Regions from separate parts of the Devosia sp. FJ2-5-3 genome, predicted to be linked through region 2. Evidence: riboswitches for the same ligand, from Rfam matches in the RefSeq annotation. Region 2 holds a riboswitch; each other region holds the start of a gene.
The links. Region 2 has a riboswitch for cobalamin ahead of N0P34_RS11970 ((2Fe-2S) ferredoxin domain-containing protein). Riboswitches for the same ligand answer to the same signal wherever they lie in the genome.

Region 1 (10,492 bases), 960 kb from region 2:
GAATGGTCGAGCGGGACTGCAGAATGGGGTCGGGATTGGCATCGCCCGGCAGGAGGACGAGCGGGATTTTGCGGTTGGCGCAGAGGGCGGTGATTTCGTCGACGCCATATTGGAAATAGGCGACGCCGCCGATGAGGCGGAGGACGACGAGGCGGGCATGGGCGACTGTCTTGTCCAGCCACATGTCGACGGAGAGATTATTGGCGAGGCGCAGCGTGTTGGCGAGGCGGAGTTGGTCTTCCCCTGCCCGGTCGGCGGCGGCGGCGAGCATGGCCAACTCGCTGTCGGCAGCGCTGGCGAAGATCAGCGCGCCGGGGCGCTGGGCGAGGTCGATGGCCTCGCCTTCCTGCTGGATGGCGCCGGCCTGGGCGGAGAGGAGGTGCATCAGGCCTTCTTGAGGAACTCGGTGCGCAGGACCAGTCCCTTTACCTTTTCGGCATTGCACTCGATTTCGGCGGTGTCGCCGGTGAGGCGGATGTTCTTGACCAATGTGCCGCGCTTGAGAACGACAGAGGTGCCCTTGACTTTGAGATCCTTGATGAGGGTGACCGCATCGCCATCATTGAGCTCGTTGCCGTTGGAATCACGGGTGATTTCGGTCATTTTTTGGTCCTTCAACCGAGCGCGTAGACTGCAGGTTTGGTGAAAGTCCCAAAGACCCCCACCCTTGATCCCTCCCCACTAGGGGGAGGGAGACGATGAACATGAGCGTCCGTGACTAGGCCGCGAGAGCGGCGGCGCGCTGGAGGCTCTGGGTGATCGCGGCGCGATCGAGCGGGCTTTCGCCGATGACGACGAGGCTGGTCTGGCGGGTTTCGTCAGCCTTCCACGGGCGGTCGAAATAGGCCGTAACGCGGGGGCCGACGGCCTGGATGGCCAGACGCGCGGCGGCGCCGGGAACAGCGGCAAAGCCTTTGAGGCGCAGCACATCGTGGGCCTTGATCGTGTCGGCGATGATGGCGAGCAGCTGGTCCTTGCCCTCGATGGCGGGCAGGTGGATCGAGAAGCTGTCGAAATCGTCGTGCTCGTGGGTCTCCCCGCCGTGCTCAAGCTCGTGATGGCTGGGGCGGTTGGCGATGTCGTCTTCCGAGCCCATGCCCATGCCGAGCAGCGCGGTGATGTCGACATGGCCATTGGCGGCGCGGACGATACCGACGCCGGGGCGCAGCTCGGCGCGGATATTGGCTTCCACCTTTTCGAGCATTGCGGGATCAACAAGATCAGTCTTGTTGATGATGATCATGTCGGCGGCCGAGAGCTGATCTTCGAAGAGTTCGCCCAGCGGGGTTTCGTGATCGAGCATTTCGTCCTGGCGGCGCTGGGCATCGACGGCGGCTTCGTCGGAGGCGAAACGGCCCTCGGCAAGCGCGGCCGCGTCGGCGACGGTGACGACGCCATCAATGGTGACCTGGGCCTTGATCTCGGGCCAGTTGAAGGCGCGGATCAGCGGCTGCGGCAGAGCGAGGCCCGAGGTTTCGATGATGATGTGATCGAACTTGTCGGGGCGGGCCAGGAGGGCCTGCATGGTGGGAATGAACTCATCGGCCACGGTGCAGCAGATGCAGCCGTTGGAAAGCTCGACCATATCCTCTTCGCGGCAGGTCTCGTCGCCGCAACCGGCGAGGATATCCTTGTCGACACCGAGATCGCCGAACTCATTGATGATCAGCGCGATGCGCTTGCCCTTGGGGGCATGGGCCAGCATGTGGCGCACAAGCGTGGTCTTGCCGGCACCGAGAAAGCCGGTAATGACAGTGGTGGGGATCTTGGTGGTCATGCGAGGGCTCCAGTGCGAACGCCGACGCGAGCGGCGAGATAATCATTGATGCGGCCGAAGGCGAGGCCGAGGGCCACCCAGAACAGGGCGCCGTTGAAGATGACGGCGGAGACGAATTCGGCCGTCATGCGCGGGGGAACGCTCGTGGGCTCATCGGGCGCGACCGGCGCCTGAATGAGATGGGGCAGGATGATCAGCGCGACTGCGACGGCCAGCGCCCAGGGCGCGCGGATTTTTGCCGCAAGCACCAGCGCCGCGCCGGTCGAGATGGCCGCGCCGGCCCACCAGAGCTGACGGGCAAGCGTGTCGGCAACGGGCATGCCCGGCATGCCGGGCGGCAGGCCGAGAGCGGGCGCGAGGGTAAAGGCGGCAAAGCCACCCAGCCCCCAGAGGACGCCATTGGCGAATGTGATGGGCAGGTTGAAGACGACCGAAACCGCGCCGATGATCAGCGCATAGCCGGCGGCCATGAGGAAATTGGCGAGGACAGTATAGGCGGTGCGCTCGAAGCCGTCCTGGGGCATCCACTCATCTTCGTCGTGTGAATGGGCCGGAACAGCTGCTGCGGTCGCGTCGCCGGCCTCTTCCTCGTGATGATGATCTACTTCGCCGCCCTCGAACGCCTCGGCGGCAAAGATCAGCGGGGTGACGCGCCAGGCCTGGAATGCGGACGTGACGAGGCCAGCACAAAGCGCTGCGACAAGCGCAGCGAAAAACAGATTGCGGAACATTTTTTCTCTCTGAAGCTTGGTAGCGCCCGCCTTAGTGGCAGGGGAAGCCCATGGCGTGACGCGTGTCGTGAGCACCATTGTGCAGGCGATAATCGCCGGCAAAGCCGGTGCCAACCAGGAGCGTCATACCCAGGAACAGGGCGAGAAGCCCGGCCATGAGGCGCTGGGACAGCGAGAGAGAAGACGGGGAAGAGGAAACAGTGGTCGTGGTCATGCAGGCACCCTCCGTGCGCAGGATTGATCGGCGTGTGTCGGCAGGTCTCCTGGCTGGCGGTGGATAAAGCCCCCTCGCCTTCCCGGTGCCCGCGGGCACCAGTGGCGAAATGAGGGGGCGCACCGCTTACAGTTGCGGGGGCAGCCACGGAATTGGTCCCTTATGGGTACGCCGCACCGTGTTCCCTTTTGATCCCCTTGTGCCCTTGCACGCGGGGAACCGTCACGGGATCACCTGTACGCCCTTGGAGGGCGCGGGGTCAATATTCAGGCAGGGCTATGTGATCGGGCCAGGGATAACCGACGCTGACATTGGTGACGCGCGTGCCGATCTCGTCGAGCAGCGGCAGGTCGGAATCAAGGGTGGTGTCACCTGCAACCGAAGTGGTGTCGATGGTTTCGGGATAGTCATCGGCGGGCGAGAAGCGATAGCTGACATGGCAAAGGGGATCCCGCTCAAGGAGATTGCCGGCTTCGATCCAGGCATAGCCGCCATAATCCCACCAGAAGCCGCCCAGCTTGAACGACTGGCCATTGAGAGCTTCCACGTCGTCTATGCTCATGCCCACCTGAACCCCGCCCGGAGCGATGTGGCTGGGCGAAAGGTCGATGTTGTTGGGAAAAGCGAGGTTTTCCTCATCGGCCCATAGGATTTCCATCTTGCGCGCGGGGTCGTCGGGATAAATGGTCGTGCCGAGCATCTCAATGCCTTCCGGGCCATAGATGGTGCCGGTGACCACATTGTCGGCGCCAAAATGCGCGCGGAGACGCGCCTCGGTGGTGTCGGCACCAAAAAGGCCTTCGCAGAGGAATTGCTCGGCCGGAGCGGATTCTACCTTGTCCTTGGCGGCAGAGGGCAGGACGGCAATGAGAACGGCGCTCAGCGCCAAAAGTCCGATGCGGACAGGCATAATGATCAATCTCCCCCTGGATGCGGCCATTGTGTCGCAAGCAAAGACGGCCCGCAATCTCCGACTCAGCGTATGAAAGGCTGGCTGAAAAGAAGGATTTTGCGATGAAGCCGATCAAATTCGACCGCGACGAAACCAAGGCCATCGTCGCCGAAATCCAGGACTATTTTCGTGTCGAGCTCGACCAGTCGATCGGCGCCATTCCCGCCGAGATGCTGATGCAGTTCTTCGCCGACAAGATGGGCGCTTATTACTACAATCGCGGCCTGCACGACGCGCAGGCACTGGTGCGCAAGAAGATCGACGACGTCAGCGACGATATCTTTTCGCTCGAGCAGCCAACCAAGGCGCGCTGAGCAGAAAGCACCCACTTCCGCCGATTGAACTTCGCAGCTAAAGCAGGCTGTCTCGTCTTGAGGAGGAAGCCTTGGGCTTCAATATTGCCACGCTGGCCCCGATCGGGCTGCTGATTGCGTCCAATCTGTTCATGACCTTTGCCTGGTATGGGCACCTCAAATTCCCCGGCGCGACGCTGTGGGTGGTGGTGCTGATCAGCTGGGGCATTGCGTTTTTCGAATATTGGCTGGCGGTGCCGGCCAACCGGATCGGCTATGGCGTCTATTCGGGGGCAGAGCTCAAGACCATCCAGGAGGTGATTTCCCTCTCGGTCTTCGTGCTCTTTGCGGTGTTCTATCTCGGCGAAAAACTGACGTGGAACCACGGGATCGGGTTCGGGCTGATCGCGCTTGGCGCCTTCTTCATTTTCAAGGGGCCGCTGAAGTAGCGACCCCGTTCCCCGGCCTGATTAGTTGAGGCACTCGGCTATGCTGGTGGCGAGGCCGCGGAGGAGCTCGGCGTAGAGGCCGGGACCTTCGCTGAGGGCGCTCGCCTCGGGGTCGAGCGTGCCGACCCGTGCGTCAGTCCCCTCGACGATGGTGTTGACGATGGCCGGCTGGAAATTTGGCTCGGCAAAGACGCAGGTGGCGCCGAGTTCGGAAACCTTGGCGCGCAATTCGTCGATGCGGCTGGCGCCGGGCATGGCCTCAGGTGAGACGGTGACCGTGCCGGCCAGGCTCAGGCCGAAGCGCGCCTCGAAATATTGGTAGGCGTCGTGGAAGACGATGAAGGGTTTGGTACCTACCGGATCGAGGATTGCAGCGATCTCGGCCTCGAGGGCTGAGAGGTCGGCGCGCGTCGTCTCGGCATTGGCGGCGTAGGCAGCAGCGTTTTCGGGGTCGGCTGCGACCAGGACTTGCTCGATGCGGGAGACCATGAGGACCGCATTTTCCGGATCAAGCCAGAAATGCATATCGGCTTGGCCCTCTGGAGCATGGTGCTCGTGGGCGTGCTCGTGCTCGTGGGCGTGATCATGATCTTCATGATCTTCATGGTCGTGGGCCCCCTCGTGGCGATGATCATCGCTGTGATCGTGGGCCTCGTGATCATGGGCGTGCGCTTCGAAGGCTCCGCCTTCACGCATGGGCAAGAGCGACAGGCCCTCGGTTTCAGAGAGCGTCACGATCTCGGCCCCGGTGGAAAGGGTCTTGAGCGCGTCAGACAGGAACATCTCGAAGCCAGGCCCGGTCCAGAACACAAGATCGGCACTCTCCAGCGCGGCGGCATCGGAGGGGCGCAGGGCATAGTCGTGGGGAGAAGCCGAGCCTTTGACCAGCAGGGTGGGGGTGCCCGCGTCCCCCATGACGGAGGCGACGAGGGAATGGACCGGCTTGGTCGATGCGACCACGCTGGGAGCCGCCAATGTCGTGCTGCTCAGCAGCAGAATCGCGGCGGCGGCGAGGGGAAAGGCGGTCTTGTGCATCGTCTGGCCTCTTAAGGATGATGTGATATGTTATGTTATTACGCTTGCCGCGGTGTTATGCTATAACGTATTTACGAGCGTCAAGAGAGGCTCCGGCAAAAAATGCGCGTGCTGCATTTGCCTGGATCCTCACCAATTCTGGCGGCTGCCCCCTGCCCCTTGCGCTCTCACCGGAGCGCGGACGCGGATGGCAACGCAGACCGACCGAGGCAAGATGAACGCAGTTGCGCAGCGCGAAACCCTGATCTCCCTCCGCGGTGCCGGCGTGCGCAGCGGCGGGCGCGTGCTCGTGGAAGGGGTTGATCTTTCCATCGCGCGTGGCGAGATCGTGACGCTGATCGGGCCCAACGGCTCGGGGAAGTCGACGACCGCCAAGATGGTGACGGGTGTGCTGCGGCCGAGCATGGGCAAGGTCGAGCGCAAGGCCGGGCTCACCATCGGATATGTGCCGCAAAAGCTGGCCATCGACTGGACGCTTCCGCTGACCGTCGAGCGGCTGATGACGCTGACCGGGACATTCGGCCAGGACGCCATCGAGGCGGCGCTCGAGGCGGTCGGGGCAAGGCGGCTGCGCAAGGCGGCGGTGCAGGAGCTTTCGGGAGGAGAATTCCAGCGCGTCCTCTTCGCCCGGGCGATGATCCGCAAGCCGGATTTGCTGGTGCTGGACGAGCCGGTGCAGGGCGTCGATTTTTCCGGTGAAGTGGCGCTCTATCAGCTGATCCGCGAAATCCGCGACACGACGGGCGCGGGGATATTGATGATCAGCCATGATCTGCATGTGGTGATGGCGGAAACCGACACTGTGATCTGCCTCAATGGCCATGTGTGCTGCCGGGGAACCCCCAGCACGGTCAAGCGGGATCCGGCCTATCTGCGGCTCTTCGGGGCACGCGCGGCGTCGGCACTGGCGATTTACGAACATCACCACGACCATGAGCATCACGACGACGGATGCGTGGTGGGGGCCGAGGTGGGGCATGAGCATGCGCACCATCATCATGAGCATGAGGGGCACAGCCATGCCAAGTGACGTGATTACCCCCTCCCGAGCGTCGCTAAGGCCCAAAGGGCCTAGCTTTGCTACCCTCCCCTCAAGGGGGAGGGTGAGCGCCAGTTCGTGGCAAGGTCGTGCCGTATCCACCAAATCACCCTCCCCCTTGAGGGGAGGGCAAGCGGAGCTTAGCCGCAGGCTTAGCGCAGCTCGGGAGGGGGTATCCCATGTTCGGTGATTTCTTTTCGCGGGCGCTGATTGCGGGCGTGGGGCTGGCGACGGTGACGGGGCCGCTCGGCTGCTTCGTCATCTGGCGGCGCATGGCCTATTTCGGGGACACGATGGCCCATTCGGCGCTGCTGGGCGTGGCCATTTCGATCCTCCTATCGATCAACATGACGCTGGGGGTGTTTGCCGTAGCAGCGATGGTGGCCGGCGCGCTGCTGCTGCTGCAGCGGCAGAACAATCTCTCGACCGACGCGCTGCTGGGCATTCTGAGCCATTCCTCGCTGGCTGTGGGGCTGGTGCTGGTGGGACTTTTGACCAGCGTGCGCATCGATCTGATGGGGTTCCTCTTCGGTGACATCCTGGCCGTGTCCGTGGAGGACATCGCCATAATCTATGGTGGCGGCGCGGCGATATTGGCCATGCTGTGGCTCAACTGGCGGCCCCTGCTGGCGGCGACGGTGAGCCCCGAACTGGCCGAAGCCGAAGGCCTGCGCCCCGATGTCAGCCGCATCATCCTGATGCTGCTGATGGCAAGTGTCATCGCCATTGCCATGAAGCTCGTGGGCGTTATGCTGATCACGTCGCTGCTGATCATTCCCGCTGCGACAGCGCGCCGGCTGAGCACCACGCCGGAAATGATGGCGATCGTGGCGGCCGTGCTGGGCGTGGCCGCTGTGGTGGCCGGGCTCTTCGGCTCGCGCACCTGGGACAGCGCCTCCGGGCCCTCGATCGTGGTCGCGGCCTTGCTGATTTTTCTTGTTTCCCTGACGGTCCCTGTCGATCGTCTCTTTGGCAGGAGGGAACGCCATGGCGCATAGCCACGAGATGCCGACCGATCTGACGCGCAACCAGGAACTGGTGCTGGGCACGCTCAACCGCTCCAACGGGCCGCTGAGCGCCTATGACATTCTCGATCGGCTGCGGGAAGACGGATTGCGAGCGCCGCTGCAGGTCTATCGAGCGCTCGACAAGCTGGTCGATCGCGGTCTCGCCCATCGGCTGGAATCGATCAATGCCTTCGTGGCCTGCGCCGATGAACATTGTCACCGCAAGGGGCTGATCGCCTTCGCCATCTGCAGCGGCTGCGGAAAGGTCGACGAATTTGCCGATCCAATCATCGAAGGGCGGCTGGGCGAATGGGCGAACGGCACCGGTTTTCTCGTCGAACGCACGACGATGGAAATCCGCGGCCGCTGCGCCGAGTGCAAGCAGGCCGCGTAAGGTTTTACGGATCGCGGGGATACATGGGCATGCCAGGAAGGATGGGCAGCCATGGCTCGCGCCTTATGCACCAGCCCTCGAATTGCGGAACAATGTCGGTGGGCGCATCGTCGAGACTGCCGAGATAGATCTCGACCTGGTCTTCGCCGAAGCTGAAGACGCGCGAACCGCAGCGCGGGCAGAAGCACCGGCCGTCATAGGTCGAATATTCGCCCGTTTGGGCGAACTGGCCCGGGCGCCAATCGGCGAAGGCGAGGAAGGATGAGCCAGTGATCTTGCGGCAATCGGCGCAATGGCAGAGGCCGGATTTGAAAGGCGCGCCGCGCACCTGATAGCGCACGGCGCCGCATAGGCAACCGCCGGATCTTGTCTCTTCTGGCATGTCGATTGTCCTCCCCTGGATATGGGAGGACAAAGTGCCAGCAGCGCTAAAGGTTCACCGGGGCGACCTCAAAACTCAGGAACCGGACTGCGGCAGCGCCATATTCGCGCGTGTCCTCAAGCGTGAAGCCATCCGGCACGGTCACCGGAGCATCGGCGGATTCTTCCCAGACCAGCGTGGCGCCGGGCTTGAGCCAGCCATTGGCAGCGAGCTCGACAAGGGCTTTTTCGCCGAGTTGCTGACCATAGGGTGGATCGAGGAAAACGAGATCGAACTCGCCAAAGGTGCCAGGTGCACCAAGCCCCGTCGCGTCGCGGCGCAAAAGCTTGGTGATACCCGCAACGCCAAAAGCCTGGATGTGGTCACGGATGATGCCGCGGGCCTCGGCGCCGATATCGACGAAGGTGACATGGGCCGCACCGCGCGAAAGTGCTTCAAAGCCCAGGGCGCCAGTGCCCGCAAAGAGGTCGAGCACCCGCTTGCCCTCGAGCACCGGGCCGAGCCGGGAGCCCAGAATGTTGAACATGCTCTCGCGCACCCGATCCGCCGTGGGACGAATGGAATCGTCCGACGGCGAGATCAGCTGCTTGCCGCGGAATTTACCGGCAACTATGCGCATGGCCTAGCCCCGCGGCTTGCGCGGACCCGTGGGACGGGCACCGCCCGAAGGACGAGCACCGCCCGTGGGACGTGGGCCGCCCGTGGGACGAGCACCGCCTTGCGGACGACCACCGCCACTCGAGGGGCGACCACCACCGGAGGGACGACCACCACCACCGGCGGGGCGACCACCGCCCGACGGGCGATTGCCGCCATCAAAGGGACGCCCGCCACCGGACGGACGCCCGCCCGTCGCGGGACGGCCACCATCGAACGGACGAGTGCCGCCTGCAGGGCGACCGGCACCGGAGGGGCGTGGACCACCCGACGGACGGGCACCGAAGGGCTTGTCGCCAAAGGACTTGTCGCCACGTGGCTTGCCCTCGAACGGACGACCGCCACCCGGCTTGCCGGCGAACGGCTTGCGGTCGGCACCGGGACGCCCCCCTGCCGACGGCCTGCCCTGCCCCGGACGATCGTCACGGCGGGGGCCGCGATTGTCATCAAAGGAGCGCTGCGGACGCTCGCCACGCGGGCCATTGGAAGGACGGTCAGAAAAGCCACCCCGGGCCGGGCGGTCACCGAAACCGCCGCGGGCAGGACGATCGCCGCCATCGCGAGACGGACGAGCCTCAAAGCTGCGCTGCGGACGATCACCGAAGCCGCTACGGGCCGGACGATCGCCACCATCGCGGGACGGACGACCTTCGAAGCTGCGTGCCGGACGGTCACCATCGGGACGCGGGCCACGCTGCGGGCGGTCGCCGAAGGATTTGCGCTCGCCAAAGGGTTTGTCACCATATGGCTTCTTATCGCCATACGACTTCTTATCGCCGTAGGACTTCTTGTCGCCAAAGGATTTCTTATCGCCGTAAGGCTTCTTGTCGCCAAAGGACTTCCGGTCCGGCGCGGCGGCGTCGCGAGGCGGACGGGGCGCGGGCTTGCCGTAGGTGCTGATGGGCTGGTCGTCACGGTCACGGCGCGGCTTGCCCGCACCCTTGGGTTCGTATTCCTCGGGCGCACGGCCGTCTTCCTCGAAGTGGACGCGACGCGGGCGACCGGTACGCGGCGCATCGCGACCGCCACGGGCGGAACGGAAATCTTCGCGCGGTGGCGGCGGCGCCGTATCGGGCATTTCGCTGTCGAAATCAACGCCGGCCGCTTCGGCCAGTTTCTTGCCGAGCTGATCTTTCAGCATCTTGGCGCGAACCATCTCGACGGCGCCTTCTGCAAGGTCGCCGAGCTGGAACGGACCATAGGACACGCGGATAAGGCGGTTCACCTCGAGGCCGAGCGCGCCGAGCACGTTCTTGACTTCGCGGTTCTTGCCTTCGCGCAGGCCGAGCAGCAGCCAGACATTGCTGCCCTGGGAACGTTCGAGCGTGGCCTCGATCGGGCCATAGGTGATGCCTTCAACTTCGATGCCATCCTTGAGGGCATCGAGCTGGGCCTGGGTGACGTGACCATAGGCGCGGACGCGATAGCGGCGCAGCCAGCCGGTGGAGGGCAGCTCGAGCACGCGCTTGAGGCCGCCATCATTGGTGAGGAGCAAGAGCCCTTCGGTGTTGATGTCGAGACGGCCGACGGTGACGACGCGGGGAAGCCCCTCTTCGAGCAGG
Region 2 (10,492 bases):
TGCGCGTCGAAGACAATATGGAGTCGATCGGCCGCTCGATCAATTCGGCGCTGCAATTGTCCAAGCGGGGCGGCGGGGTGGCGCTGAGCCTCACCAACATCCGCGAGATGGGCGCCCCCATCAAGCAGATCGAAAACCAGTCGTCAGGCGTGCTGCCGGTCATGAAGCTGCTCGAAGACAGCTTCTCCTATGCCAATCAGCTTGGCGCGCGTCAGGGGGCCGGCGCGGTGTACCTCCACGCCCATCACCCCGATATCCTTCGCTTCCTCGACACCAAGCGCGAAAACGCCGACGAGAAGATCCGCATCAAGACGCTGTCTCTGGGCGTCGTCATCCCCGACATCACCTTCGAATTGGCCAGGGACAACGAGGATATGTACCTGTTCTCGCCCTATGACATCGAGAAGGTCTATGGCGTACCCATGACCGAGATTTCGGTGACGGAAAAATACCGGGAAATGGTCGAGGACGGCCGGATCAGGAAGAAGAAGATCAAGGCGCGCGAGTTCTTCCAGATCCTCGCCGAGATCCAGTTCGAGAGCGGCTATCCCTACATCATGTTCGAGGACAGTGTGAACAAGGCGAACCCGATCGCCGGCCGCATCAGCATGTCCAACCTCTGCTCGGAGATCCTGCAGGTCAGCGAAGCCAGCGAATTCGGCGACGACCTGAGCTACACGAAGATGGGCAAGGACATCTCGTGCAATCTCGGCTCGCTCAATATTGCCGCAGCGATGGATTCGCCGGACTTCGGCCACACGATCGAGACGGCCATTCGCGGGCTGACCGCGGTTTCGGACATGAGCGATATTGCCTCAGTGCCCTCGGTCGCGGCGGGCAATGCCGATAGCCACGCCATTGGTCTGGGCGCGATGAATTTGCACGGCTATCTCGCCCGTGAGCGTATCTTCTACGGTTCGGACGAAGGCATCGATTTCACCAACATGTATTTCTACACGGTGACCTATCACGCCATCCGCGCCTCGAACCTGATCGCCACGGAGCGGGAGCAGATTTTCAAGGGTTTTGAGAAGTCGAAATATGCCGATGGCACCTATTTCGATAAGTACACCACCCAGGAATGGAAGCCTGCCACCGAAAGGATCGCCAAGATTTTCGAGGATGCCGGCATCCACATTCCGACCCAGGAAGACTGGAAAGACCTCAAGGCCAAGGTGATGATGACCGGCCTTTACAACCAGAACCTGCAGGCGGTGCCGCCGACCGGGTCGATCTCCTATATTAACCACTCGACGTCCTCGATCCACCCGATCGTCTCCAAGATCGAGATCCGCAAGGAAGGCAAGATCGGCCGCGTCTATTACCCCGCTGCCTTCATGACCAATGACAATCTGGAATACTACCAGGACGCCTATGAGATCGGCCCGGAAAAGATCATCGACACCTATGCGGCGGCCACCCAGCATGTCGATCAGGGACTGTCGCTGACCCTCTTCTTCCGCGATACCGCGACGACCCGCGATATCAACAAGGCGCAGATCTACGCCTGGAAGAAGGGCATCAAGACCATTTATTACATCCGCCTGCGCCAGCTCGCCCTTGAGGGCACTGAAGTGCAGGGCTGTGTTTCCTGCGCGCTCTGAACAGAGGTTTCGCAATGAATATCCACGTAAAGCCTCTCAGCCGCGTTCGCGCCATCAACTGGAACCGCGTGCAGGACGACAAGGACCTTGAGGTCTGGAACCGGCTGACCAGCAATTTCTGGTTGCCCGAGAAAGTGCCTCTCTCCAACGACATTCCAAGTTGGGGAACGCTCACACCTGAAGAACAGAAGCTGACGATCCGCGTCTTCACCGGCCTCACTTTGCTCGACACCATCCAGAATGGGGTAGGCGCGATCCGACTGATGGCCGACGTCCAGACGCCGCATGAAGAAGCGGTGCTGTCTAACATCTCCTTTATGGAAGCTGTCCACGCACGCTCCTACTCGTCGATCTTCTCGACGCTGTGCCTGACGCCCGATGTCGACGATGCCTATCGCTGGTCGGAGGAAAATGAGTTCCTGCAGCGCAAAGCGCAGCTGATTATGGAGCAGTATGACGGCGCCGATCCGCTGAAGAAGAAGGTGGCCTCGGTGTTTCTCGAGAGCTTCCTGTTCTATTCCGGCTTCTACCTGCCGATGTACTGGTCGAGCCGCGCCAAGCTGACCAACACTGCCGACCTCATTCGCCTCATCATCAAGGACGAGGCCGTGCATGGCTATTATATCGGCTACAAATTCCAGCGTCAGCTGGAGCTTGTCTCGGAAGAGCGTCGCCAGGAGATCAAGGATTTTGCTTTCGATTTCCTGCTCGAACTCTACGACAACGAGGCCCGCTATACCGAGGACCTCTATGATGGCGTCGGGCTCTCCGAGGACGTGAAGCAGTTCCTTCATTACAACGCCAACAAGGCGCTGATGAATCTCGGCTACGAAGCCCTGTTCCCGCCGGAAGCCTGCAAGGTGAACGCGGCCATTCTCTCGGCGCTGTCGCCCAATGCCGACGAAAACCACGACTTCTTCTCCGGCTCTGGTTCCAGCTATGTCATCGGCAAGGCGATCGCCACCGAGGATGAAGACTGGGATTTCTGATGCCGCTCCGCATGATGGCGCTGCTCTCGCTGCTTGCGCCATCATGCTCAACATGCCATCTAACTCATGCTTCGGTTCCGCCAGATTGAGCGCGGATTAAAAGGGAACACGGTGAGGATTACCCATCAGGGGCCGATCCCGTGGCTGCCCTCGCAACTGTAAGCGGCGAGCGATCGCACATGCCACTGCCTCAGGGTGGGAAGGCTGCTATCGCGTTTGAGCCGTCAGCCAGGAGACCTGCCAAAGCGAGATACCATGAAGTCGGACGAGGTGTTCCGGTAGGGGCCAGACATGACCATGCGAACGTTTCGCAGACATCGATATGTCTTTGCGTCCCCACTTGGGGAATGCCAGCTTCGTGTCACCTGATGCCATTCTATACGTCATTTCCGCTCAGAGCCTGAGCAAACGAAAACTCGCTCAACTTCGTGCCGATACCGCATCAGCAACGACCTGCGCGTCGGCACTCATCCGTATCGACGGCGAAGGTCAGAGCCTGCCAGAGGCCATGCTGGAGCTTTGTGAGGCCGGACACCTCAAGATCCTCGTGCAACCGCTTGGCTTGCCATGGTCCGAGGCGCTTTCGGTCTGGCTCTCCGGCGCACTGTCGCATTGGCAAAAGCATGACGCTCCCGAAGGGGCGACCGTGTCGATCGGAGACGACGTCGCTGCATCTGCAGCTGGCGTGAGCGCTCTGGTCGGCATCGTCGAAGCGAGTGCCAAAAATGCTCGACCGGCGTCACAGGCCAAGCCGGCATTGGGTAAGCCTGGCTGGCAAAATCCTCCCGATTTCACACATCACTTGCTGGTGTGCACGGGGGCTCGATGTCATTTCCGCGACGCCGCTTCGCTGCTCTTGCAGTTGAAAGGCGAAATCGCGCGGCAGGGCATCTCTGACAGATGCCTCACTGCTCGCACGGGCTGTCTCTATCCGTGTAATCAGGGCCCGATGGTCGCCGTCTATCCCCGCGGAGAGTGGTACCGCCTCCATGATGCCGAGAGTGTCGCGCGTTTTGTCGGCGATGTGCTGGTGGACGGGGAAACCGTCCCCGACCTGCTGATCCATACTGCCAACTCGGTCCGCGAGACGCAGGAGCTCTCTGACGAGAATTGACATTGCGGGCTTAACAAGAGGGTCAAAGCAACTCGACCGCCGGCACGGGCTCGATCTCTGATCGCGGATGGATCGACTGGGATATGACGGTATCTGGTTCATGCCGCCAACGGCTTAAAGAGGGGAAGCCGCGCGGGAACGCGTTGCGGTGGCGGGCCGTGCTTCAGCGTTGGGACAGGTTAATCACTACTGTAACCTGGCTCCCCGCCGTCACGACGCTGCCGGGAGGTGGGGAAATGGAAATCACCTGCTCGTTGAAAAATCCCGGCCGTTCCTGGTCGAATATCATCGTTACCCGCAATCCCAGGCTCTCGGCACTGAAGATGACGGCACCCATATCGTCGCCCTGTTCGACCTCTTCCTTGGTGCTCCAGGCCGGCACGGTCACGAATTCCGCATCTGGCGCAAGCGGCGGCACCTCGAGCGTTGCGCTGGCGATCATCCCCCTTGGATCGATAGTTCTGGCCGTCATGTGGAAGGATGCACCGGCATCGCGCTCGACCCAGGCGAAATACTGATTGGAGCCGCCCCAGGAGAGCTGGAAGATCGTTGGCGCTCCCGCTAGCCCCGGTTCCGGCAGCGCGGCAGTGTCCAATACGGGGATGTCGGGCAAGCCCTGAACCAGTCGCAAGCGTCTCACGGTCGCGTCACTATCGCGTATCTCGAGCACCGTCTTGAAGGGTCCCAGCGGCGTGTTCCGCCTGGGCGCCTCCGTCCGCCAACTGACAAGTGACGCAGTGGCCACCGAAAACGCCTGGTTGCCGACAAGATCGCTTGGTGCGGCCAGCGGCGGCGGGGGCACCAGCACAGACACCATGGGCGAGGAGGACGAGCGAGCCTCCACAATGCCACGCTGGTCATCCCGCTGAGACCAGACCTGCGCCCGGTAGTAATAGGGGCTCCAGTCGGGCGCGATCGCGCCGTCAACGAACTCGGCTATCCCATCCACCGCATTCGTCGCCTGCAGAACTGGACCCATGCTGTCGATATCGGCTGCCGCCGAAACACTGCGGACGCGAAAGAGCTCGACGCGCCCGGCGCCACCCGTGGCCAACTCAACCCTAATCCTGGCCTGTTGCACGGCCCCTTCCATCAGCGACACCGACAGGGACGGCGGCTCAGGAATATCCAGACGCGGCACCGCGACGGCGGCGAATTGATCGCTCTGTGCCGGCCAGTGCGACGCCATATGATTTTCAGTTTCCGCGGTGATAGCGAAAAAGTGCATGACCCTCGACCCCCGCGGCAGGTGAACGGTCATGCGCGGCTCGGCCAGCGGCGTGGTCGTAATGCGCCGGAAGCTGGTCCGATGGTTCTGGATCTCCCGGCCGCGCAACAGGCGCAAACGCTCGGTCAGGGGCTGGGCAATATCCGGTCCGGACAGGTTCAGCGCGCTCAGCAGCGCCGTCTCCGTGGCCTCATAGACATGATATCCGGCGACGTCCTCGACCGCATGCCAATTGAGATCGAAATGGCTGATCCCCATGCTGTCCGGCAGGCTGGCCCAAAGCGGCGCCTCGACAGGGTCGATGGCCGGGGTCCCGGGTGTGCGGCTGTTGTAGAGTTCGAGCTGGCGCGGTGGGCCCGGCGGGCTGATCATCCAGTCGGCGAAACGCATGTGATGAATCTGCTTCTGGCCAAATGCCCAGGCCTGCAGGACGCGCTTGCTCTGCCCCGGTCCGAACGTCTCGACCACTGGCACGGTCCAGCTGTAGAACCGCGTTCCGGGATCGCCCGGCCGCTTGTCCTGGCCGTCGCCCCAGCTCACAGGCTTCAGCGCGTGCGACAGGGCGGCGATATCATCGCCGGCCGGCTCGGGCGTTGACGCGCCGTTGAAGTCAAGCCGGCGGCTGGCCAGTATGGTGTCCGGGTCGTCGGCCCAGCTCACGTTGACCTGCATGAAGGCCGGACTGCGATCCGACCAATCCCAGCTGAAAACCACCTGGATGGCGCCGTCATCACTTTGAGTGAACGACACCAGTTCAGGTGCGCGCGCGGTCTCCGTATCGGTCGTGTAGTCGACCTGGTTCCACAGGCTCCAGCGCCCATAAAGGTCCTGTGCGGCGACATAGTAAGTGAAGGCCGCGCCGACTGGATCGGCAAACGGCTCCTCCGGTACGATGAAGCTTTCGCGCAAGATATGGTCCTGGAACGCGGACTTGATGTCCCCCGAGGCGGCCGATGGCACATAGGAGAGCCAGCCGCGCACATCCGCCTCCCGCCGCGTCAGCAACAGCTTGCGCCAGCCGATCGTCGGTCCCACCCGACCGATAGCGTAGGCGACGGGCTGCGGCGCCTCCTCGTTAAACCAGGGGGTGGTTTCGGGGGAAATGGCCCGGTCCCAGGCAATACGCACCGAATCCATCGACGGGCCGTCGGTGACCTGCGGTCGGGTGAACCCGGAGCGGGTGACGCTCAGTCCAGCGGGCGGCGGCAGGTGCGTCGATAGCCGTGTTGGGCGAACCACGTCGGCCAGTTCCATCTCCGCGCCCGTCTGCTCGTCACGGCGCAACACCGTCACCATGTAGATGCATTCGTTGTCGTCGTTGAATCCGGTCCCGAAACCGAAGGCCAGCGCCGCCAGTGGATCGGCCGAGGCACTCATGCACATCACGCGGTAGGGATGCCACGTGCCGCTGGCGGGCCGGTCGCCCTCCAGCTCGGCGACAACGCCATTGAGCAGGAGTTTCGGCATCAACTGGCTTTGTAGATTGTCCTCGTAAGTCTCTGAATAGTTGAAATGTTTCGGCGGCGGATCGGCCTCCAGCATGGAGCGAATGCCGTTCAGAATCCGTCCCTCAACCAGGCTCTTCAGGTAAGCGTCCGGTCGTGGTTCCTCCCAGGCCGGTAGCTCGGCATCCGCCATCCAGCCCGATGGCGGTGCATTGGCGCTGAGGCGCATCAGGGCCGCGTCCCAGGGGGAGACGGGAGCGTTGACTGGCCCCTGCAGGTCCAGTGGGTAGCGGGTATTGGCCCATCTGTCGTCGACGGGCAGGCCAACAAATTCGATCGGTTCCCAGTCGAGGTCGTTGGCGGCGTCCACCTTGGTCATCGTTGGCTCGGGCTGCGGCGCCCGCCACACGGTGAATACTTGCCGGTCGAGGCCCTGGCAGGGATTGGTCATCCACCGCAATTGCGTCGCGTTGCGCTCGGCATTGCCGGCCTCCGGATCGCGCTGGCCCTCTTCCTCGCGCCAGAACAGGCGGGCCGCGCGCAGGTTGAGCCAGCCATTGGGCCCGTCATTGATGACCCTGCTCAAGATGTCGCCTCCCATGCTGGCGCACTCAGTAGCACCGGCGCGATCACATGCGTCGTTGTCGGCTCGTCGGCATCGAACACGGGGTGGCGGATGCGCCGCAGGCATAGGCTCAGCTCCTGGCCGCGGGCCTGCTCTCGCAGGAGGACCATTGTGCGAGAGCCATCGGCGCAGCGAGACAGGCCCGTCACGATCGAGCCGCCGGCCTGTTGTTCCAGTTCCAGCCAGGGCAGGCTTGAAAGGGTGCCCAATCCATTGGGTGTCACCTGGGGCACCAGCCGGCTGCGCCAATGCGGCTCTGTGGTTTCCACCAGCGCGGCTACCGGTTGGGAAGGGGTGCCGGCAGGACCTGTCCAGATCACCGTCAGCAGCGGCTTTTTCGGCCGAGCCAGGTCGCCCCAGCCGATCTCGCGTAGCATGCGTTCGAAGGCAAGGTCGCTGAGCACGGGCGGCAAGGCGGCCAATGCGGCCGTCGCCCCGCAATAGCGATGGCGGGCTGCCTTGGCGCCAATATCGTGGGCGAAAGCCTCGGCGTCGGGATAGTGCGAGGTGCTGAAATTGCGACGCAACATCGGCTCATTGGCGTCCTCGCGGGGCGGCTCGGTGTCGAGCTCGAAGACGTAATTGGTGTCCTTCTCGAAGGCCAGCTTGACCGTAACGGCCTCATGCCGCGCGCTGCGGTGGGAGAAATTGACGCATGGCTGGTCGGCCAGCACCTCTTCCAGCGCCGCCTCGAAGGGCGTCAGGGCAAGATAGGGCAGGGCGCGTGGCGGGGTCAGCAGCCCCGAAATCGCCATGTCCGCGGGGTCGAACCCGTCCGTTGCAACCGGGTGCCGGCCCGACGCTGCACGGGTACGCACCACCAATGGCCGTCCGTAACTTTGGAAGAGCTTGCGCGTTTCGGCGGTGGAAAATACCACCGTGACCGGATCCCGGTAGAACACCGCCTGTTCATCGGCCATGGGCATGGTCGCCATAACCAGAGTTTCCAGGTGTTGGGGCGGAAGCGCATCGGTGCGGAACAGGAACGTCTGATGCCTCTCCTGGGGGGCGCCCCAGACGAAGGCGCCGGACTCGTCGAGATCGGCAACCGCCACCGTGTAGGTGGTCGAAAGCCTATAATCGGCTCGGGGATGCAACAGGGCGCGGGCGCCATCGACACCCGTCAGCATGCCGTCTATCACCGCGATGGTCTCGTCGCGCCGCTGGGTGTCAAAGTTGTGGCGCTTGAATTCGGCCTCAGTCAGTACCTCGACCGCTAGCAGGCCCCAGCGCGATGCCTGCCAGTCCGGCACCTCCACGCGCCCGATCTCGATCGTTACCGCCCCGTCCAGCCCCTCTATATCGAACAGGAAGAGCGGCGCTTCCATCAACGGTCCGGCGAAACTGCCGAACCACGCGTCGAGGGCCGCCTGGGTGAGGTCCTGCCAGCCTGATTGCGCATTCTGCCAGTCGGCGGGCAGGTCGTTGATCTTGCCGATCGGCCGCCAATGCGCCGCCAGATCGATATCGTCGGCGTCCATGCGGTTGCCGTCCGTATCGCGCCGGCGCAGCACCAGACGCCCGCTTTCCCAGGGCACGACCACGAGGCCACGCACGTGACGCAGCCCGCCGGCATCCAGCCTGATGCCATCGGCCAGTCCCTCCAGCTCGATGAATTCGACCTGCGCCACCAAGCGCTCGAAGCCCGAGTCGGCCCGCTGCGGACGCGGCTGCAGCGTGGCGCCCGTCTTTGGTGCCAGCAGCAGCCGGCCGGCCAGTCCCGTGGCCGCCACAATGCGTGCCGGCAATACGTCGACCAGGCTGTCCGCCGCTCCGTGGCTGCGCCAGCACTCGGTGACCCTGAGTTCGGTCGGCGGGGGTTCGGAGCGCAGGGTGCCCGGGGGGGCCAGCATGGGCTGGCCCTGCAGCGTCCAACCGGTCGACGACGTGCGCGCCGCCTGCCCGGCAAAGGTCCACAGCACACCCGTGGGCGGGGCGACCTCGGCACAGACCTCCCCCCACCGGCGGCGAATTTGTTCGGTATGGGTCTCGCTGCGCAGGGCGGCGCTGGGCGTGGGCGTGGGCACCGCCGAGAGCAGGGCCAATTGCACCGCTTCGTCATTGCCCGGGTCGCTTAGGTTGCGGCTATCCCACCATGTCACCGTGACGTCGCCTTCCTGCAACGGGTTGGCATGTCCGGTCGCCTCGAGGCTGACACCTGTGAGCACATAGGAATACAGGCGTTCGCCGCGCTGCACGTGGCCGCCTTGAGGCAAAAGGCTGTTGATTGCGACGCCCGAAAAGGTGGTGCCTTTGGCGACGACGGCGGGCATTTCCAGTTGCAGCACGGGAATGGCGTCGATCGCCACCACGGGCAGGGCGCCTTCGACACCCTCGGCCAGCGCCGTGCCCAGGCTTCCGTCGATACTGCTGGTGGCCCCCGATCCGGGCAGAAGCGCATGGCTGCGGGCATGCAGCGATAACGCCCGGAACAGCGAACCCGCCTCGGGCGGGGCCGGCTTCGTGCCAAGCTCCAGGGTGACCGTAGCGCTCAGCTCGAAGAAGAAGAAATCGACCGAACCGGAAATGGCTGCGCGAACATAGAAAGTGTCGTCGCTGATCCGCACCTGTGCCAACGCGCTGGCACCGATGCTGACGATGAACAGGTGCAGTTCGCCCTCCAGGGAAAACTGCCCCACCAGCATCATGGGGTTGAAACTGATGCCGATATTGGCTTCGACCGTGACGCGGATATACAGGCCGATCTCCTCGGGTCCCCAGGTCAGGGCTGCCCGCACCCCCGCCGCCACGGCCATGCCCGGCAGGTCTAGCAAAGGCTTTTTGACTATCCCTTTGCCATGGAACATCAGATAGCCGTCGGCCCTGATGGTGCTCATGAAGCGGATGGACACATAGCGATCTTCGATGACCGACCCCAGGTCGAAATGCCAGTCGCTTAGGTCTTTGAAATTGAAGAGAGCCTCGGCGGGCACCTGAACGTCGAGCAGGAATGGCATTGAGTAGTCGGCGATGATGCCCAGAGTGATGGATTGCCCGGTGATCTCGATGACCGCTGTGAGCGTGCCCATGTCGTCGCCCTCGTCCTGGGTCCCTGGCCTCAGACTGAGCATGTCCGCCTTCATCAGCAGCAGAATGCGCGGTCCCGGCAGCTCGATCATCAGCATGCCCCTTGCATGCAACAGGAAGCCGCCCTCCAGCGTCCCGATTACGGCCCCCACGCCAAAGCTCCATGCGTCGAGTTCGCTCGTCCACTTACCACGTCTGGGCTTGCCTTCTGCACGTACCAGCCAGTCCAGTGCTGTCTTGCTCTCACGCATGTCCCGGCGGCGGTTGACCCCAAGCAGCCCCAATATGCCGAACAGGCCGAAGCCCGAATTGAGCAGCGGGATGGGCACCGGCCATTCAACCTCCAGGTTGAGCAGCAGCGAGACCGCCGCGCCCGTCTCGATATCCAGGTCGGCCTGCACACGAACGCCCAGCGGATCGCCCACGGAGAGGTCGAACCCGCCCGATATCGCCTGCGGGC
Region 3 (10,492 bases), 630 kb from region 2:
CCAGCCACCGAAATAAGCGGCAGTGGTGCCCATGGTAATCCCGACCACCGCAGCAATCAGCGGCGAGACGAGCCCGATGGTCATCGAGAGGCGCGATCCTTCAAGAATGCGGGAAAACACGTCACGACCGAAATCGTCTGTGCCGAGCCAGTAGATTGCACTGGGGCCCTGGTCGCGCGCGCGGAAATTCTGCAGCAGCGGATCGTGCGGCTGAATGAAATCTCCAAAGACCACGAGGATTGCCAGGGCGCTGAGAAAGATGATCGAAAATGTTATGAAAATCCGGTCGAGCATCAGGCCGTCCTCACTCGAGGGTCGATCACCGCGTAAAGCAGGTCGGTCAGGAAATTGATGATCACGACCAGCACCGAGAGGATGACGATGCCCCCCTGGATCAATGTGTAGTCGCGCGAGGTGACGGCGCCGACCAGCAATTGACCGACGCCAGGACGGTTGAAAACAAGTTCGATGGCGATGGTGCCGCCCAGCGTCGCGATGATCGACAACGACAGATGCGTGGTCACGGGAAGCATCGCGTTGCGGAAGATATGTCGCCAGATAACGTTCTGGCGTGTCATTCCCAGAGCCTCGGCGGTGCGCACATAATCACGACCCGACACATCCAGGACCGCAGTGCGAGTGAGCCGCATCATGCCAAATCCCTTGAGCAGGCCAAGGGTCATTGCCGGCATGGCGAGGTAACGCAGGTCGAAGGCGTTGTCGCCGCCGCCAAGCAGTGGGAACCAGCGGAGGGTGAGGCCGAACAGCAAAAGGAAAAGTACGCCCAGGTAGAAGTCGGGCAGTGCAGAGCCGAAGAACGAGGTGATCCGGGTTACATGGTCGGCGGCCTTGCCGGCCTTCATCGCCGAGAGAACGCCAAGCGGGATACCGATCAGGATGCCGATGATCGTCGAGGCAATGGTCAGCGCGATGGTATAGGGCAGATTGCGCATCATTGTCTCGGTGACCGAGGCGCGATTGATCAGGCTGGTCCCGAGGTCGAAATTCACCAGGCCCCAGAGGAATTCGCCATATTGGACGAAGATGGGCTTATCCAATCCCAGCGATCGACGGACATTTTCGATGGTCTCGGCGCTGGCCTGATCGCCCAGCATGGCAATAACCGGATCGCCCGGCAAAAGCCGCATGGCGAAAAAAACGAAACTGAAGACCAGAAAGGCCGTCAGGATCGCATCGGCCGATCGTTTCAGCACGAAGCGAAGCATAGTGATCTCCTGGGAAGGCAGGACCCGGATCGCAGGGAGGTGCCGATCCGGGTCCCTTGGGGCCCTACTCGCTCACGCGGCGCGCGGTAGCGAATTCGTGCTGGCCGAAACCACCAACCGGCTCATAGCCGAGGTCGATATCGCCCTGCATGACCGAAAGCAGTGGCGCGGTCTGGAGCGGATAGACCGGGACGTCGCGCAGGATCTGCAATTGCGCTTCGCGCAGCAGTTCCATCTGCTTTTCCGTATCGGTTTCCGCCACGGCCCGAGTCACCAGGTCATCGACATTGCCGCCCAACTCGCCGTAGTGAGAGAAATTTCGCAGGGCCGAGGGCTTGCCGACGGCGGCAGCCTCGCTGAGAAACTCATTGATCACAGCAGGCGCGCTGGGTGCGATGGCGGTCGAGAGTTCGGCGATCGAGCCCTTATCTTCGCGAATGTTGGCATGGTAGGAAGCGTGGTCCTGTACCTGCAAATTCACGTTGATCCCGACCTGGCGCAACATGTCCTGAACCATCAGCATATTGGTCAGATAGTCGTCGCGCTCGGAAATGATGACATCGATCGCAAACCCATCAGGAAAGCCGGCCTCGGTCAGTAATTCCCTGGCACGCTCTGGGTTGTATTCGTAGCGGAGGTCTTCAGGGATGTCCTCGGCTTGCAGCGCTCCGAAGAAACTTGCCGGCACGATAGCCGGGAGCGGTCCACTCAGAACGCCAAAGACTTCGCTCCACACACTCTGGTCAATTGCATAGGCAATGGCCTGGCGCACCCGAACGTCGTCCAGCGGCTTGACCTTCATGTTGAAGTGCAGGAATTGCAGAGAGCCAGGCTGCAGGGTGATGATCTTGGCGTCAGGCACTGCTGACTGGATCGAGGCCACCCATTCGGGTGTGCGGTCGCCGCCGGTGGTATCAAGTTCGCCAGCAATAAAGGCGATCGTGCCAGCATTATTATCCGGAATGTAGCGCAGATGGAGTTCGTCCATCGGCGGGCGGCCGAGGAAATAATCATCAAAGGCCTTGAGGATCACCCGGTCTTGCGGGCGATATTCTGCAAATTCAAACGCGCCGCTCCCGACCGGGGCAAACCCGAACTTGTCTCCCAGTTCTTCAACGGCCTTCTTGGGAACGATGAACCGTCCAAATCCGGGTGTGAGCGCCTGGCCGTGGAAAAAGGCATTGGCGCCGTGCAGGACGAACTTCACCGTCAGGGGGTCGATGACCTCGATGGACTTGATATCCTTGAAGCTGGCACCGTGAACGCCGCCGAGGGCGGGATCCATCTGTCGTTCATAGGAGAACTTGACGTCCTCCGCCGACACTTCGCCATAGCCCTTGTGCCATTTGACGCCGGGCCGGAGATAGAAGGTCCATTCCGTGCGATCTTCAGAGATTTCCCACCGCTCGGCCAGTTGCGGCTGAAGGTTTTCGAGCGTGAGGTCCAGCGTGCCACGCGGTGGCGCCACCAGAGAATTAAACACCTGCAATGCAACGGTTTCGTCATCGCCGGTCTTGGTGAGCGCGGGATCGAGTGAGCCAATATCGCGCGCACCGAGGCGGACATTGAGCGTTTCCTGCGCGAGCGACAGGCCGGTCATCGCCGTGGTGGTCATGGCGACGGCGGCGGCAGTCGCCAACAATAGTTTTCTTCCCCAGATTCTCATGGTCGTAGTCTCCTCCTCTACGGGCTCATTGAATGACGATGTGATCGACCAGGTTTTTCTTCACGAAATCCCAATCGTATTCGACGCCGAGCCCCGGTCCCTCCGGCACGGCGAAACACCCATCCGCACCCACGGCATCGAGCGTGTCGGAATAGTCCGAGGCGTAGATGGAATTGGCGGCCTGGCCTCTTGATGGGCCGACCATCGCCAGTTCGTAGAAATTGGTGTTGCGGATTGCCGCCATGCAGTGCCGGTGCGCCGGGCCATTGCCATGAAGTTCCACATCGAGACCCATTGCCTCGGCGAAATGCGCGATCTTCATCGTACCGGTGATGCCGATGTCGAGATCAGGGTCGGCCCGTACAAAATCAGTGCCATCGAGCAGGACCAGATTTGCCATGGCCTCGACGCCACGGACGTGCTCGCCCAGCAGGATCGGCGTCCTGATCATTTCGCGCAGGCGGCGATGGGCGTGGCCGGCAAGGCCGCCGTCGCTATAGGGGTCTTCGTACCAGAAGAACCCTGCTTCATCGCAGGCCTTGCCCACCAGCACGGCGTCGCCAAAGGTCTTGAGATGGCACGCGCTGTCATGCATCAGCGCCATGCGGCCGCCGACACGCTTGCCCAGAGCCAGAATGGCGCCGATATCGTTGTCGATGCCCCCATCGGTCCAGCCGTGCATCTTGAACGCCCGGTATCCGAGGTCGTAGCACTCATCGGCAAAATCGGCGAAAGCGCCAGGGCTTGCCAGCCCCCCACCGGGCCCGGCAAACCAGGTCGAGGCATAAGCGGGCAGTCGCCGCGGCTTGCCTCCGAGCATCTGCGTTACAGAGGCGCCGGATCTTTTTCCCGCCAGATCCCAGAGGGCATTGTCGATCTGGCAGGCGCCGATGCGGTCTTCCTTGCGCAGATAGCGGCGCGCGATCTCATAAATCTGCTCGCGGCCGAAGGCGTCCATGCCAAGGATCCACTTGGCGAGGAATTTGGCGTGCAAATAGGTGTCCGATCGACCGCCAATATATTCACCGCGCGACCCGTCGACGGTTTCCACCGCCACCCCCAGACGGGTGCGCGTAGTGCGGACGCCCGGCATATCTATGCCGCCCGGATTGACGTCGAATGCGGCATTGACCACGTCCTGCTTGAACAGGAACAGTTCGACCTTCTTGATCGCTGACCCGCGGCTGCTGTCGTTGAATTGATGCGCCATCGCCGCCCCCTTACTGAATGGTCACATGCTGGGTGGTCATCTTCTCGATGGCCGCCCAGTCATAAGTCACACCAAGTCCGGGACCCTCCGGGACAGGGAAAGTGCCGTCGGCGCTCACGTCGTCGAGGGCGTCGGAATAGCCGCAGGTATAGACCGGCGCGTTGAAATTGCCGCGCGACGGCCCCACCATTGAAAGCTCGTAGAAATTGGTGTTGCGGATCGCCGCCATGCAGTGCCGATGCGCTGGGCCAGGCGCGTGCAGCTCCACGTCGAGCCCCAAGGCCTCGGCGAAATGGGCGATCTTCATCGTGCCGGTAATGCCCATGTCGAAATCGGGATCGGCGCGCACGAAATCGGTGCCATCGGCCAGAACCAGTGTCGCCAGGGATTCCAGCCCTCGGACATGTTCGCCCAGGAGGATCGGCGTCTTGATCAGCTCGCGCAGTCGGCGATGAGCATGGGCCGAGAGCCCGCCATCGCTGTACGGGTCTTCGTACCAGTAGAAACCCGCCTCGTCGCAGGCTCGACCGACCGCCAGGGCATCGGCGAAAGTCTTGAAGCTGCAGGCGCTATCGTGCATCAGCGCCATGCGGCCACCAACGCGTCTGCCCAGGGCGAGAACGGCGCCGATATCCTTCTCGATGCCGCCATCCGACCAGCCGTGCATCTTGAAGGCGCGATACCCCATCGCGTAGCATTCTTCGGCAAAGTCAGCGTAGGCTTCGGGTGTCGCCAGGCCACCGCCATCGCCACCGAACCAGGTGGATGCATAGGCCTTGACCGAACGGCGCGCGCCGCCGAGCAATTGGGCCACCGATACTCCGAGCCGCTGGCCCGCCAGATCCCACAACGCGCAATCGATGACACCAGCGCCCATCCGGTCTTCCTTGCGAAGGTGGCGGCGGATGTCTTCGTAGGCCTGCTCCCTGGCAAAACAATCCTTGCCAATCACGGCCTTAGCGCAGGTGGCGGCCTGGGCGAGAGAATTGGCCTGTCCGCCCACATAGGCGCCAACGGCACCGTCCTTGGTTTCAATGCGGACCGCGAGGCGTGCTCGGCTCCCCTTGGCCCCCGGAAGGTCGATGCCTCCGGGCCCTACCCCATCCATCGGGTAGCTAAAGAGACGCAGATCGATGCGACTGATCTCAGTCGCCTTCGATGCCGCAACGTCGCGTGAGGCCGCCTCCACCATATCCGATATCCTCCCGTGTATCCTATAGGATTATTGTTGGAAGGATATAGAAGCAGTTTTTTCGTGCTGTCAAACTGTAATGAGGGTCGCCGCCTCCAGGCGTTGGGCGGATAGAATTTTCGCCCATTGGCGTGGAGCAGGACTATTCAACCGCCCCACATTTTAGCCTGCGGGGCGGTGGCGGGGGTAACTATCGCAAACCGTTAGCGGGGTTTGCGTTTTCGGGTCAGGGCGACGAAGAACACGCCGCCGACAAGGCCGGTGATGACGCCGATGGGGATGTCCTGAGGCGGAATGATGGTGCGGGCGGCGATGTCGGCGAGGACGAGGAAGATTGCGCCGACAAGGGCCGAGAGTGGAAGCACCCGGCGATAATCGCCACCGACGACCAGCCGCACGATGTGCGGAATCATGAGGCCAACGAAGGAGATGACGCCAGCGAAAGCAACGGCGGCGCCGGTAAGAAGGGCGCAGACGACGAAGACGACCATGCGAAAACGGCGGACCGGAATGCCGAGCGTGGTCGCCGACTCATCGCCCAAAGTCATAGCATTGAGGTGCCTGGCGTTAGCCAGAAGGTAACATCCGCAGCACAGCAATGCTAAAAGCGGGTATGGCAGCTGGGCCCATTGGGAGAGGCCCAATCCACCCAGCATCCAGAAGATGACGGTGTGGGCCGCCCGCGGATCCCCCAAGAATATGCCCAGGCTTCCGAGCGAGGTGACGACGAAAGAAATGGCAACGCCGGTCAACACCAGGCGGCTGGCATCGGTGGCGTCGGAAAAATTGGCAACGAAGACCACGAGGGCCGTGGTGAGGAGCGCCCCGCCGAAGGCGAAGAGCGGCACGGTGGCCAGGCCCAGGAACATGCCGGTGTGCAGCAGGACGATAACGGCACCCAGCGCTGCTCCGGAGGAAATGCCCAGAAGGTGCGGATCGGCCAGTTGATTGCGGGTGATGGCCTGCAGCGCCGCACCGACGAGAGCCAGGCTGGCACCGATGGTCGCGCCGAGGATCACGCGCGGCAGGCGCACTTCCCAGACAATATTGTCCCGGCCACCCGACCAGGTAACCTCGACGCTGCCCGGGAAGAGATGGTTGGCAATAACGCCCCACACCGTCTCGGGCGGAATGGCCACCGAGCCGAGGCTGACCGCGGCCACCATGGTTGCGACCAGCAGGAAAGCCAGCGCCGCCAGGATGAGCGGAAGCTGGTGCAATATGGCATGCCGGGGGCCGGCGACGAGATGGTGATGGGACATGACGAAGCGGGCCGGCCGCCTGGGACCGGCCCTTCTCTCAGTTGGCGTTGAATTCGGCGGCAAGCCGCTTTATGGCCGCGATATTGCGCGGTCCCGGCGTGGCCTCGACATATTCAAGGACAACGAAACGATCGTTGCGGACGGCCGGAATATCCTTGAAGGCGGGATTGTCCTTCATGAAGGCGATCTTCTGATCCGCTGACACTTCGCCATAATTGACGATGACCACGATCTCCGGATTGCGCTCAATGACGGCTTCCCAGCCGATTTCGACCCAGCTCGATTCCACGTCGTCCATGATGTTGACGCCCCCGGCTGCCTCGACCAGGGCGGTGGGCATGGCGTAGCGGCCAGCCGTAAAGGGCTTGTTCTCGCCGGAGTCGTAGATAAAGACGCCAGGCGCCTCGCCATGGGACAGATTGGCGCTGAAATCGGCCAATTCCTGGCGATAGCCCTCGACCAAAGCTTCGGCCTTGTCCTCGACGCCAAAGATCAGGCCGAGATTGAGCAGATCGGCATACATGTCCTCGATAGAGGATTTGGGCCGCTTCATGACGTGGATGCAGCTCTCGGTAAGCTCGTAGACGGCGATGCCGAACGAGGCGAGCGATTGGGGCGTGACTTCGCCGCCAACGCGCATCCCGTAATTCCAGCCGGCGAAGTAGAAGTCGGCGTCGGCGCCGAGCAGCACTTCACGCGTCGGATAGTCGGGGGAGAGTTCCGGCAATTGATCGACATTGGCACGCAGGGTCTCGTCCAGCGTCTTCCATTCGGACACGCCGGTATAGCCGACCATGCGATCGGACAGCCCCAGGGCCAGCATCATCTCGGTGAGATTGACGTCGTTGGAAATGGCCCGCGATGGCGGGGCATCGAAGGTGACCTCGCGATCGCAGCTGGTCACGGTGACGGGATGGGCCGCGACCGATGCCGCAGTGGCGGCGAGCAGAAGCGGTGCAATGAGGGTGGAGGCGCGTTTCATCATGTGTTCTCGTTGTCATCGTCGAGGTGGAAGGAAAATCGGGGGCGGCCGGTCACCGGATGGGTGTCGATAGCCACACCCACCGCGAAGGTCTGGTTGACCGATTGAGGGGTCAGCGCCTCGGTCGGCGCGCCCAATTGCACCTGGCGACCGTGATCGAGCACCAGAACGGTGTCGGCATGGGACGAGGCCAGTGCGAGATCGTGGAGGGAGACGACGACGGTGATACCAAGCCGCGACAAGAGCTCGAGCACTTCGAGCTGATGGCGGATGTCGAGGTGATTGGTCGGTTCGTCGAGGATGAGCAGATCCGGGTCCTGCAACAGGGCGCGGGCAATCATCACCCGCTGTTTTTCGCCGCCCGAAAGCGTCGCGAAATCGCGGGAGGCAAAATCGGAGAGGCCCATCAGCGCCAGCGCGTCGACAACCCGACTGAAATCGGGCCTGGCAAAGCGCCCGAGATGAGGGGTGAGACCGAGTTCGACGATCTCGGCGACGGAGAGACCGAAATCGACCGCCGGCTCCTGCAGCACGGTTGCTATGCGCCGTGCATAATCGCGGGGCGGAATGGACCAGATATCCTCACCATCGAGCCGCACCAAACCGGAGGTGGGGCGGTGATAGCGGTAGAGGCAGCGCAGGAGCGAGGATTTTCCGGCCCCATTGGGCCCGACAATCGCCAGCATCCGTCCGGGGGCGAGCTCGAAAGAGATGTCGGTGACAAGACCGCCATGCCCCTTGGGGCCCCAGCAGAGGCCTTCGACGTGCAAGGCTGCCGGGCGGACAGGCCGGCGAAACTGGCCAAATTGCTCCAGTCGCGCGTTAAAGGCGGCGTGGCTCATCGTCTTGCTCCGCATATGCGGGACGCAATGCGGGCAGAATCAGGTCGAGCTTTTTCAAATAGACTTCAAGCGCCATCATCATTCCCCGCGGCACACCCCGGCCGGGTTGAAAGGAGCGTCGATGGCAGGTCTCCTGGCTCACGGGTCAACGCGCTTCCGACCTTCCCGACCCAAGGGTCAGTGGCTTATTCGGAAGAACTCGCCGTCTACAGTTGCGGGGGCAGCCACGGTATTGCGTCCTGATGGATACGTCGCACCGTGTTCCCTTTTAATCCCCGTTGGCTATTCACCGCGGGGGAACCTACGACAGTTGAGGAACTATTGATCAGCGTGCACTCCGTCAAGCACAAAGGCACGCCGCTGACCGATCAATGGCGTAGCGCAAAGCTCGCCGTCGGATCATTGCACAATGACGTAATGTGAAACGTAGCGATCGTTGATGACGACCGATCTTTCGGGATGCTGCGTCATGGCGAGAAGAACGGGCGGCATGTCTGGCCGGGCATTTTCAAGCACGCTGAGTGCGCGCAGCACGTCGCGCTGGCGCGTCGAGGCATAGCGCGTGAGCAGGATGGCCGCGTCTGCGCACTGCATCAAATAGGCCCCGTCCACCACCTCGGTCAGTGGCGGTGTGTCGATGATGATGACATCGAATGTGTCCCGCGCCGCCGAGACCAAGCTGCGGAAACCCTCAGCAACGATAAGATGTTCGGTCGGCCCCGAACTGGGTTGGGTATTGACGACCGCCGACACGGAGCTGAGCGGATCGGTCTTGATTGCCGATGGAAAACGTTCGGGCGCCAGCTTGCCTGTCAGATAATCGACGAGCCCGGCCACAGGGGCAGCATTCAAATGGATGAACAGGGATGGGCGGCGCAGATCGCCATCGATCAGCAACACTCGCTGGCCGGACAGGCCATAGGTGCGCGCGAGACCGAGGGCGGTGGTTGTCTTGCCCTCCCCGGCCACGGCAGAGCTGACGAGGATGACCCTTCCCCTGCCCCCACCGCGCCCAGGATTTCGGGCCGGAAGACGCAAATCGACACCCAGCCTGAGCCGCCGCATGCTTTCGGCAAAGCTGGAAAGAGGCGTGTTGATGACCGCATCGGCCAAGCTCGATGTGGCCAGCTCGTTGCGGGAACGGGATCGACTTATCGCCGGAATGGACGTTTCCACCTCTTTCCCAGTCAAAAACGCCAACTGCTCCTGGGATACGACGCCGCCAACATAGTTTTCACGGAACATCGCCGCGCCCACGCCGAGGCCGGTACCGAGAAGGGCGGCAAGGGACATAATGAACGGGAGGCCACGTGAGGACGAATGGAGCGGCAGGGTTGCCGCCGCGACGACACGGCTATCGGCCTGCTGAAGGTCGACCTGGAGACGCAATTCCTCGAGGCGGGCGAGCAATTGATCATATTGCCGATGCGACAGATCGCTATAGCGCTGCATTTGCTGGAGGCGCGTCTGGACGTCCTGTGGGAGCGCCTCTTCGTCCAGATTTTTCAACATCTGATCGCGCAATGCCGCAATTTGCGCCTCGAGCGCCAGGAGCTGGACCCGCAACAGCGAAATCTCGTAGCGTACGGCATCCTCACTATGGCTCTTGAGATTGCTCAACTCCTGCTCCAGCGCGAAAGACTGCGCGCCGGCCAACGGGACCAGCGCGGCGCGGGACAGCAATTCATTGCGCTCTCGAACCAGGGCATCGGTGACTTCAGAGCCAAGGGTTTGGGCCAGCCCCGCCAGATCCCACTGCTCGAGTTCCAGCGACGCCCGTGTAATCCTGGCGCGCAGATCGCGGGCGGCATTCACTGATTGCCCATGCACGCTGACCTGATCGGACAATGCTTCATTGCCAGGCAGGGCGGCGAAGAGTGAGAGGTTTTCGTCGAGAAACGCACTGATCGCCTCGCGCCGGGCCACAAGCGCGGCAGACGCGCTGGCAACCTGGGGCGACAAGGTTTCGACCGCGGCAACAAGGGTGGCCGTCTTGGTTTCCTTTTGGAGTTCGATATAGGCCTCAACGATAGTGTTGGCGAGCAGTGCGGCGCCCTCAGGAGTTTCGGCCTTCGCAGTGACGGCGATGATGTAGGTTTCGCCCCGTCTCTG

Region 1: it holds a riboswitch for cobalamin, as region 2 does, so the genes downstream of both, N0P34_RS16525 (CbtB-domain containing protein) here and N0P34_RS11970 ((2Fe-2S) ferredoxin domain-containing protein) in region 2, are expected to answer to the same signal.
Region 3: it holds a riboswitch for cobalamin, as region 2 does, so the genes downstream of both, N0P34_RS14980 (ABC transporter ATP-binding protein) here and N0P34_RS11970 ((2Fe-2S) ferredoxin domain-containing protein) in region 2, are expected to answer to the same signal.

Annotation. Positions count from the first base shown of each region.
Region 1 covers NZ_CP104007.1:3,429,698-3,440,189, forward strand. Annotated here, with positions in the region: gene cobN (cobaltochelatase subunit CobN) at 1-385, opposite strand, end outside; gene N0P34_RS16510 (alkylphosphonate utilization protein) at 385-603, opposite strand; gene cobW (cobalamin biosynthesis protein CobW) at 719-1,777, opposite strand; gene N0P34_RS16520 (CbtA family protein) at 1,774-2,508, opposite strand; gene N0P34_RS16525 (CbtB-domain containing protein) at 2,540-2,722, opposite strand; cobalamin riboswitch at 2,744-2,961, opposite strand; gene N0P34_RS16530 (hypothetical protein) at 2,982-3,632, opposite strand; gene N0P34_RS16535 (DUF2164 domain-containing protein) at 3,737-3,988, shown strand; gene N0P34_RS16540 (DMT family protein) at 4,060-4,416, shown strand; gene N0P34_RS16545 (zinc ABC transporter substrate-binding protein) at 4,438-5,451, opposite strand; gene N0P34_RS16550 (metal ABC transporter ATP-binding protein) at 5,666-6,481, shown strand; gene N0P34_RS16555 (metal ABC transporter permease) at 6,670-7,488, shown strand; gene N0P34_RS16560 (Fur family transcriptional regulator) at 7,478-7,891, shown strand; gene N0P34_RS16565 (GFA family protein) at 7,896-8,273, opposite strand; gene rsmD (16S rRNA (guanine(966)-N(2))-methyltransferase RsmD) at 8,320-8,892, opposite strand; gene N0P34_RS16575 (pseudouridine synthase) at 8,896-10,492, opposite strand, start outside.
Region 2 covers NZ_CP104007.1:2,467,388-2,477,879, reverse strand. Annotated here, with positions in the region: gene nrdE (class 1b ribonucleoside-diphosphate reductase subunit alpha) at 1-1,604, shown strand, start outside; gene nrdF (class 1b ribonucleoside-diphosphate reductase subunit beta) at 1,619-2,593, shown strand; cobalamin riboswitch at 2,649-2,853, shown strand; gene N0P34_RS11970 ((2Fe-2S) ferredoxin domain-containing protein) at 2,952-3,707, shown strand; gene N0P34_RS11965 (PASTA domain-containing protein) at 3,871-6,966, opposite strand; gene N0P34_RS11960 (hypothetical protein) at 6,963-10,492, opposite strand, start outside.
Region 3 covers NZ_CP104007.1:3,100,640-3,111,131, forward strand. Annotated here, with positions in the region: gene N0P34_RS14945 (ABC transporter permease) at 1-294, opposite strand, end outside; gene N0P34_RS14950 (ABC transporter permease) at 294-1,226, opposite strand; gene N0P34_RS14955 (ABC transporter substrate-binding protein) at 1,291-2,865, opposite strand; gene N0P34_RS14960 (enolase C-terminal domain-like protein) at 2,918-4,102, opposite strand; gene N0P34_RS14965 (enolase C-terminal domain-like protein) at 4,113-5,294, opposite strand; gene N0P34_RS14970 (iron ABC transporter permease) at 5,498-6,556, opposite strand; gene N0P34_RS14975 (ABC transporter substrate-binding protein) at 6,594-7,538, opposite strand; gene N0P34_RS14980 (ABC transporter ATP-binding protein) at 7,538-8,380, opposite strand; cobalamin riboswitch at 8,486-8,700, opposite strand; gene N0P34_RS14985 (polysaccharide biosynthesis tyrosine autokinase) at 8,780-10,492, opposite strand, start outside.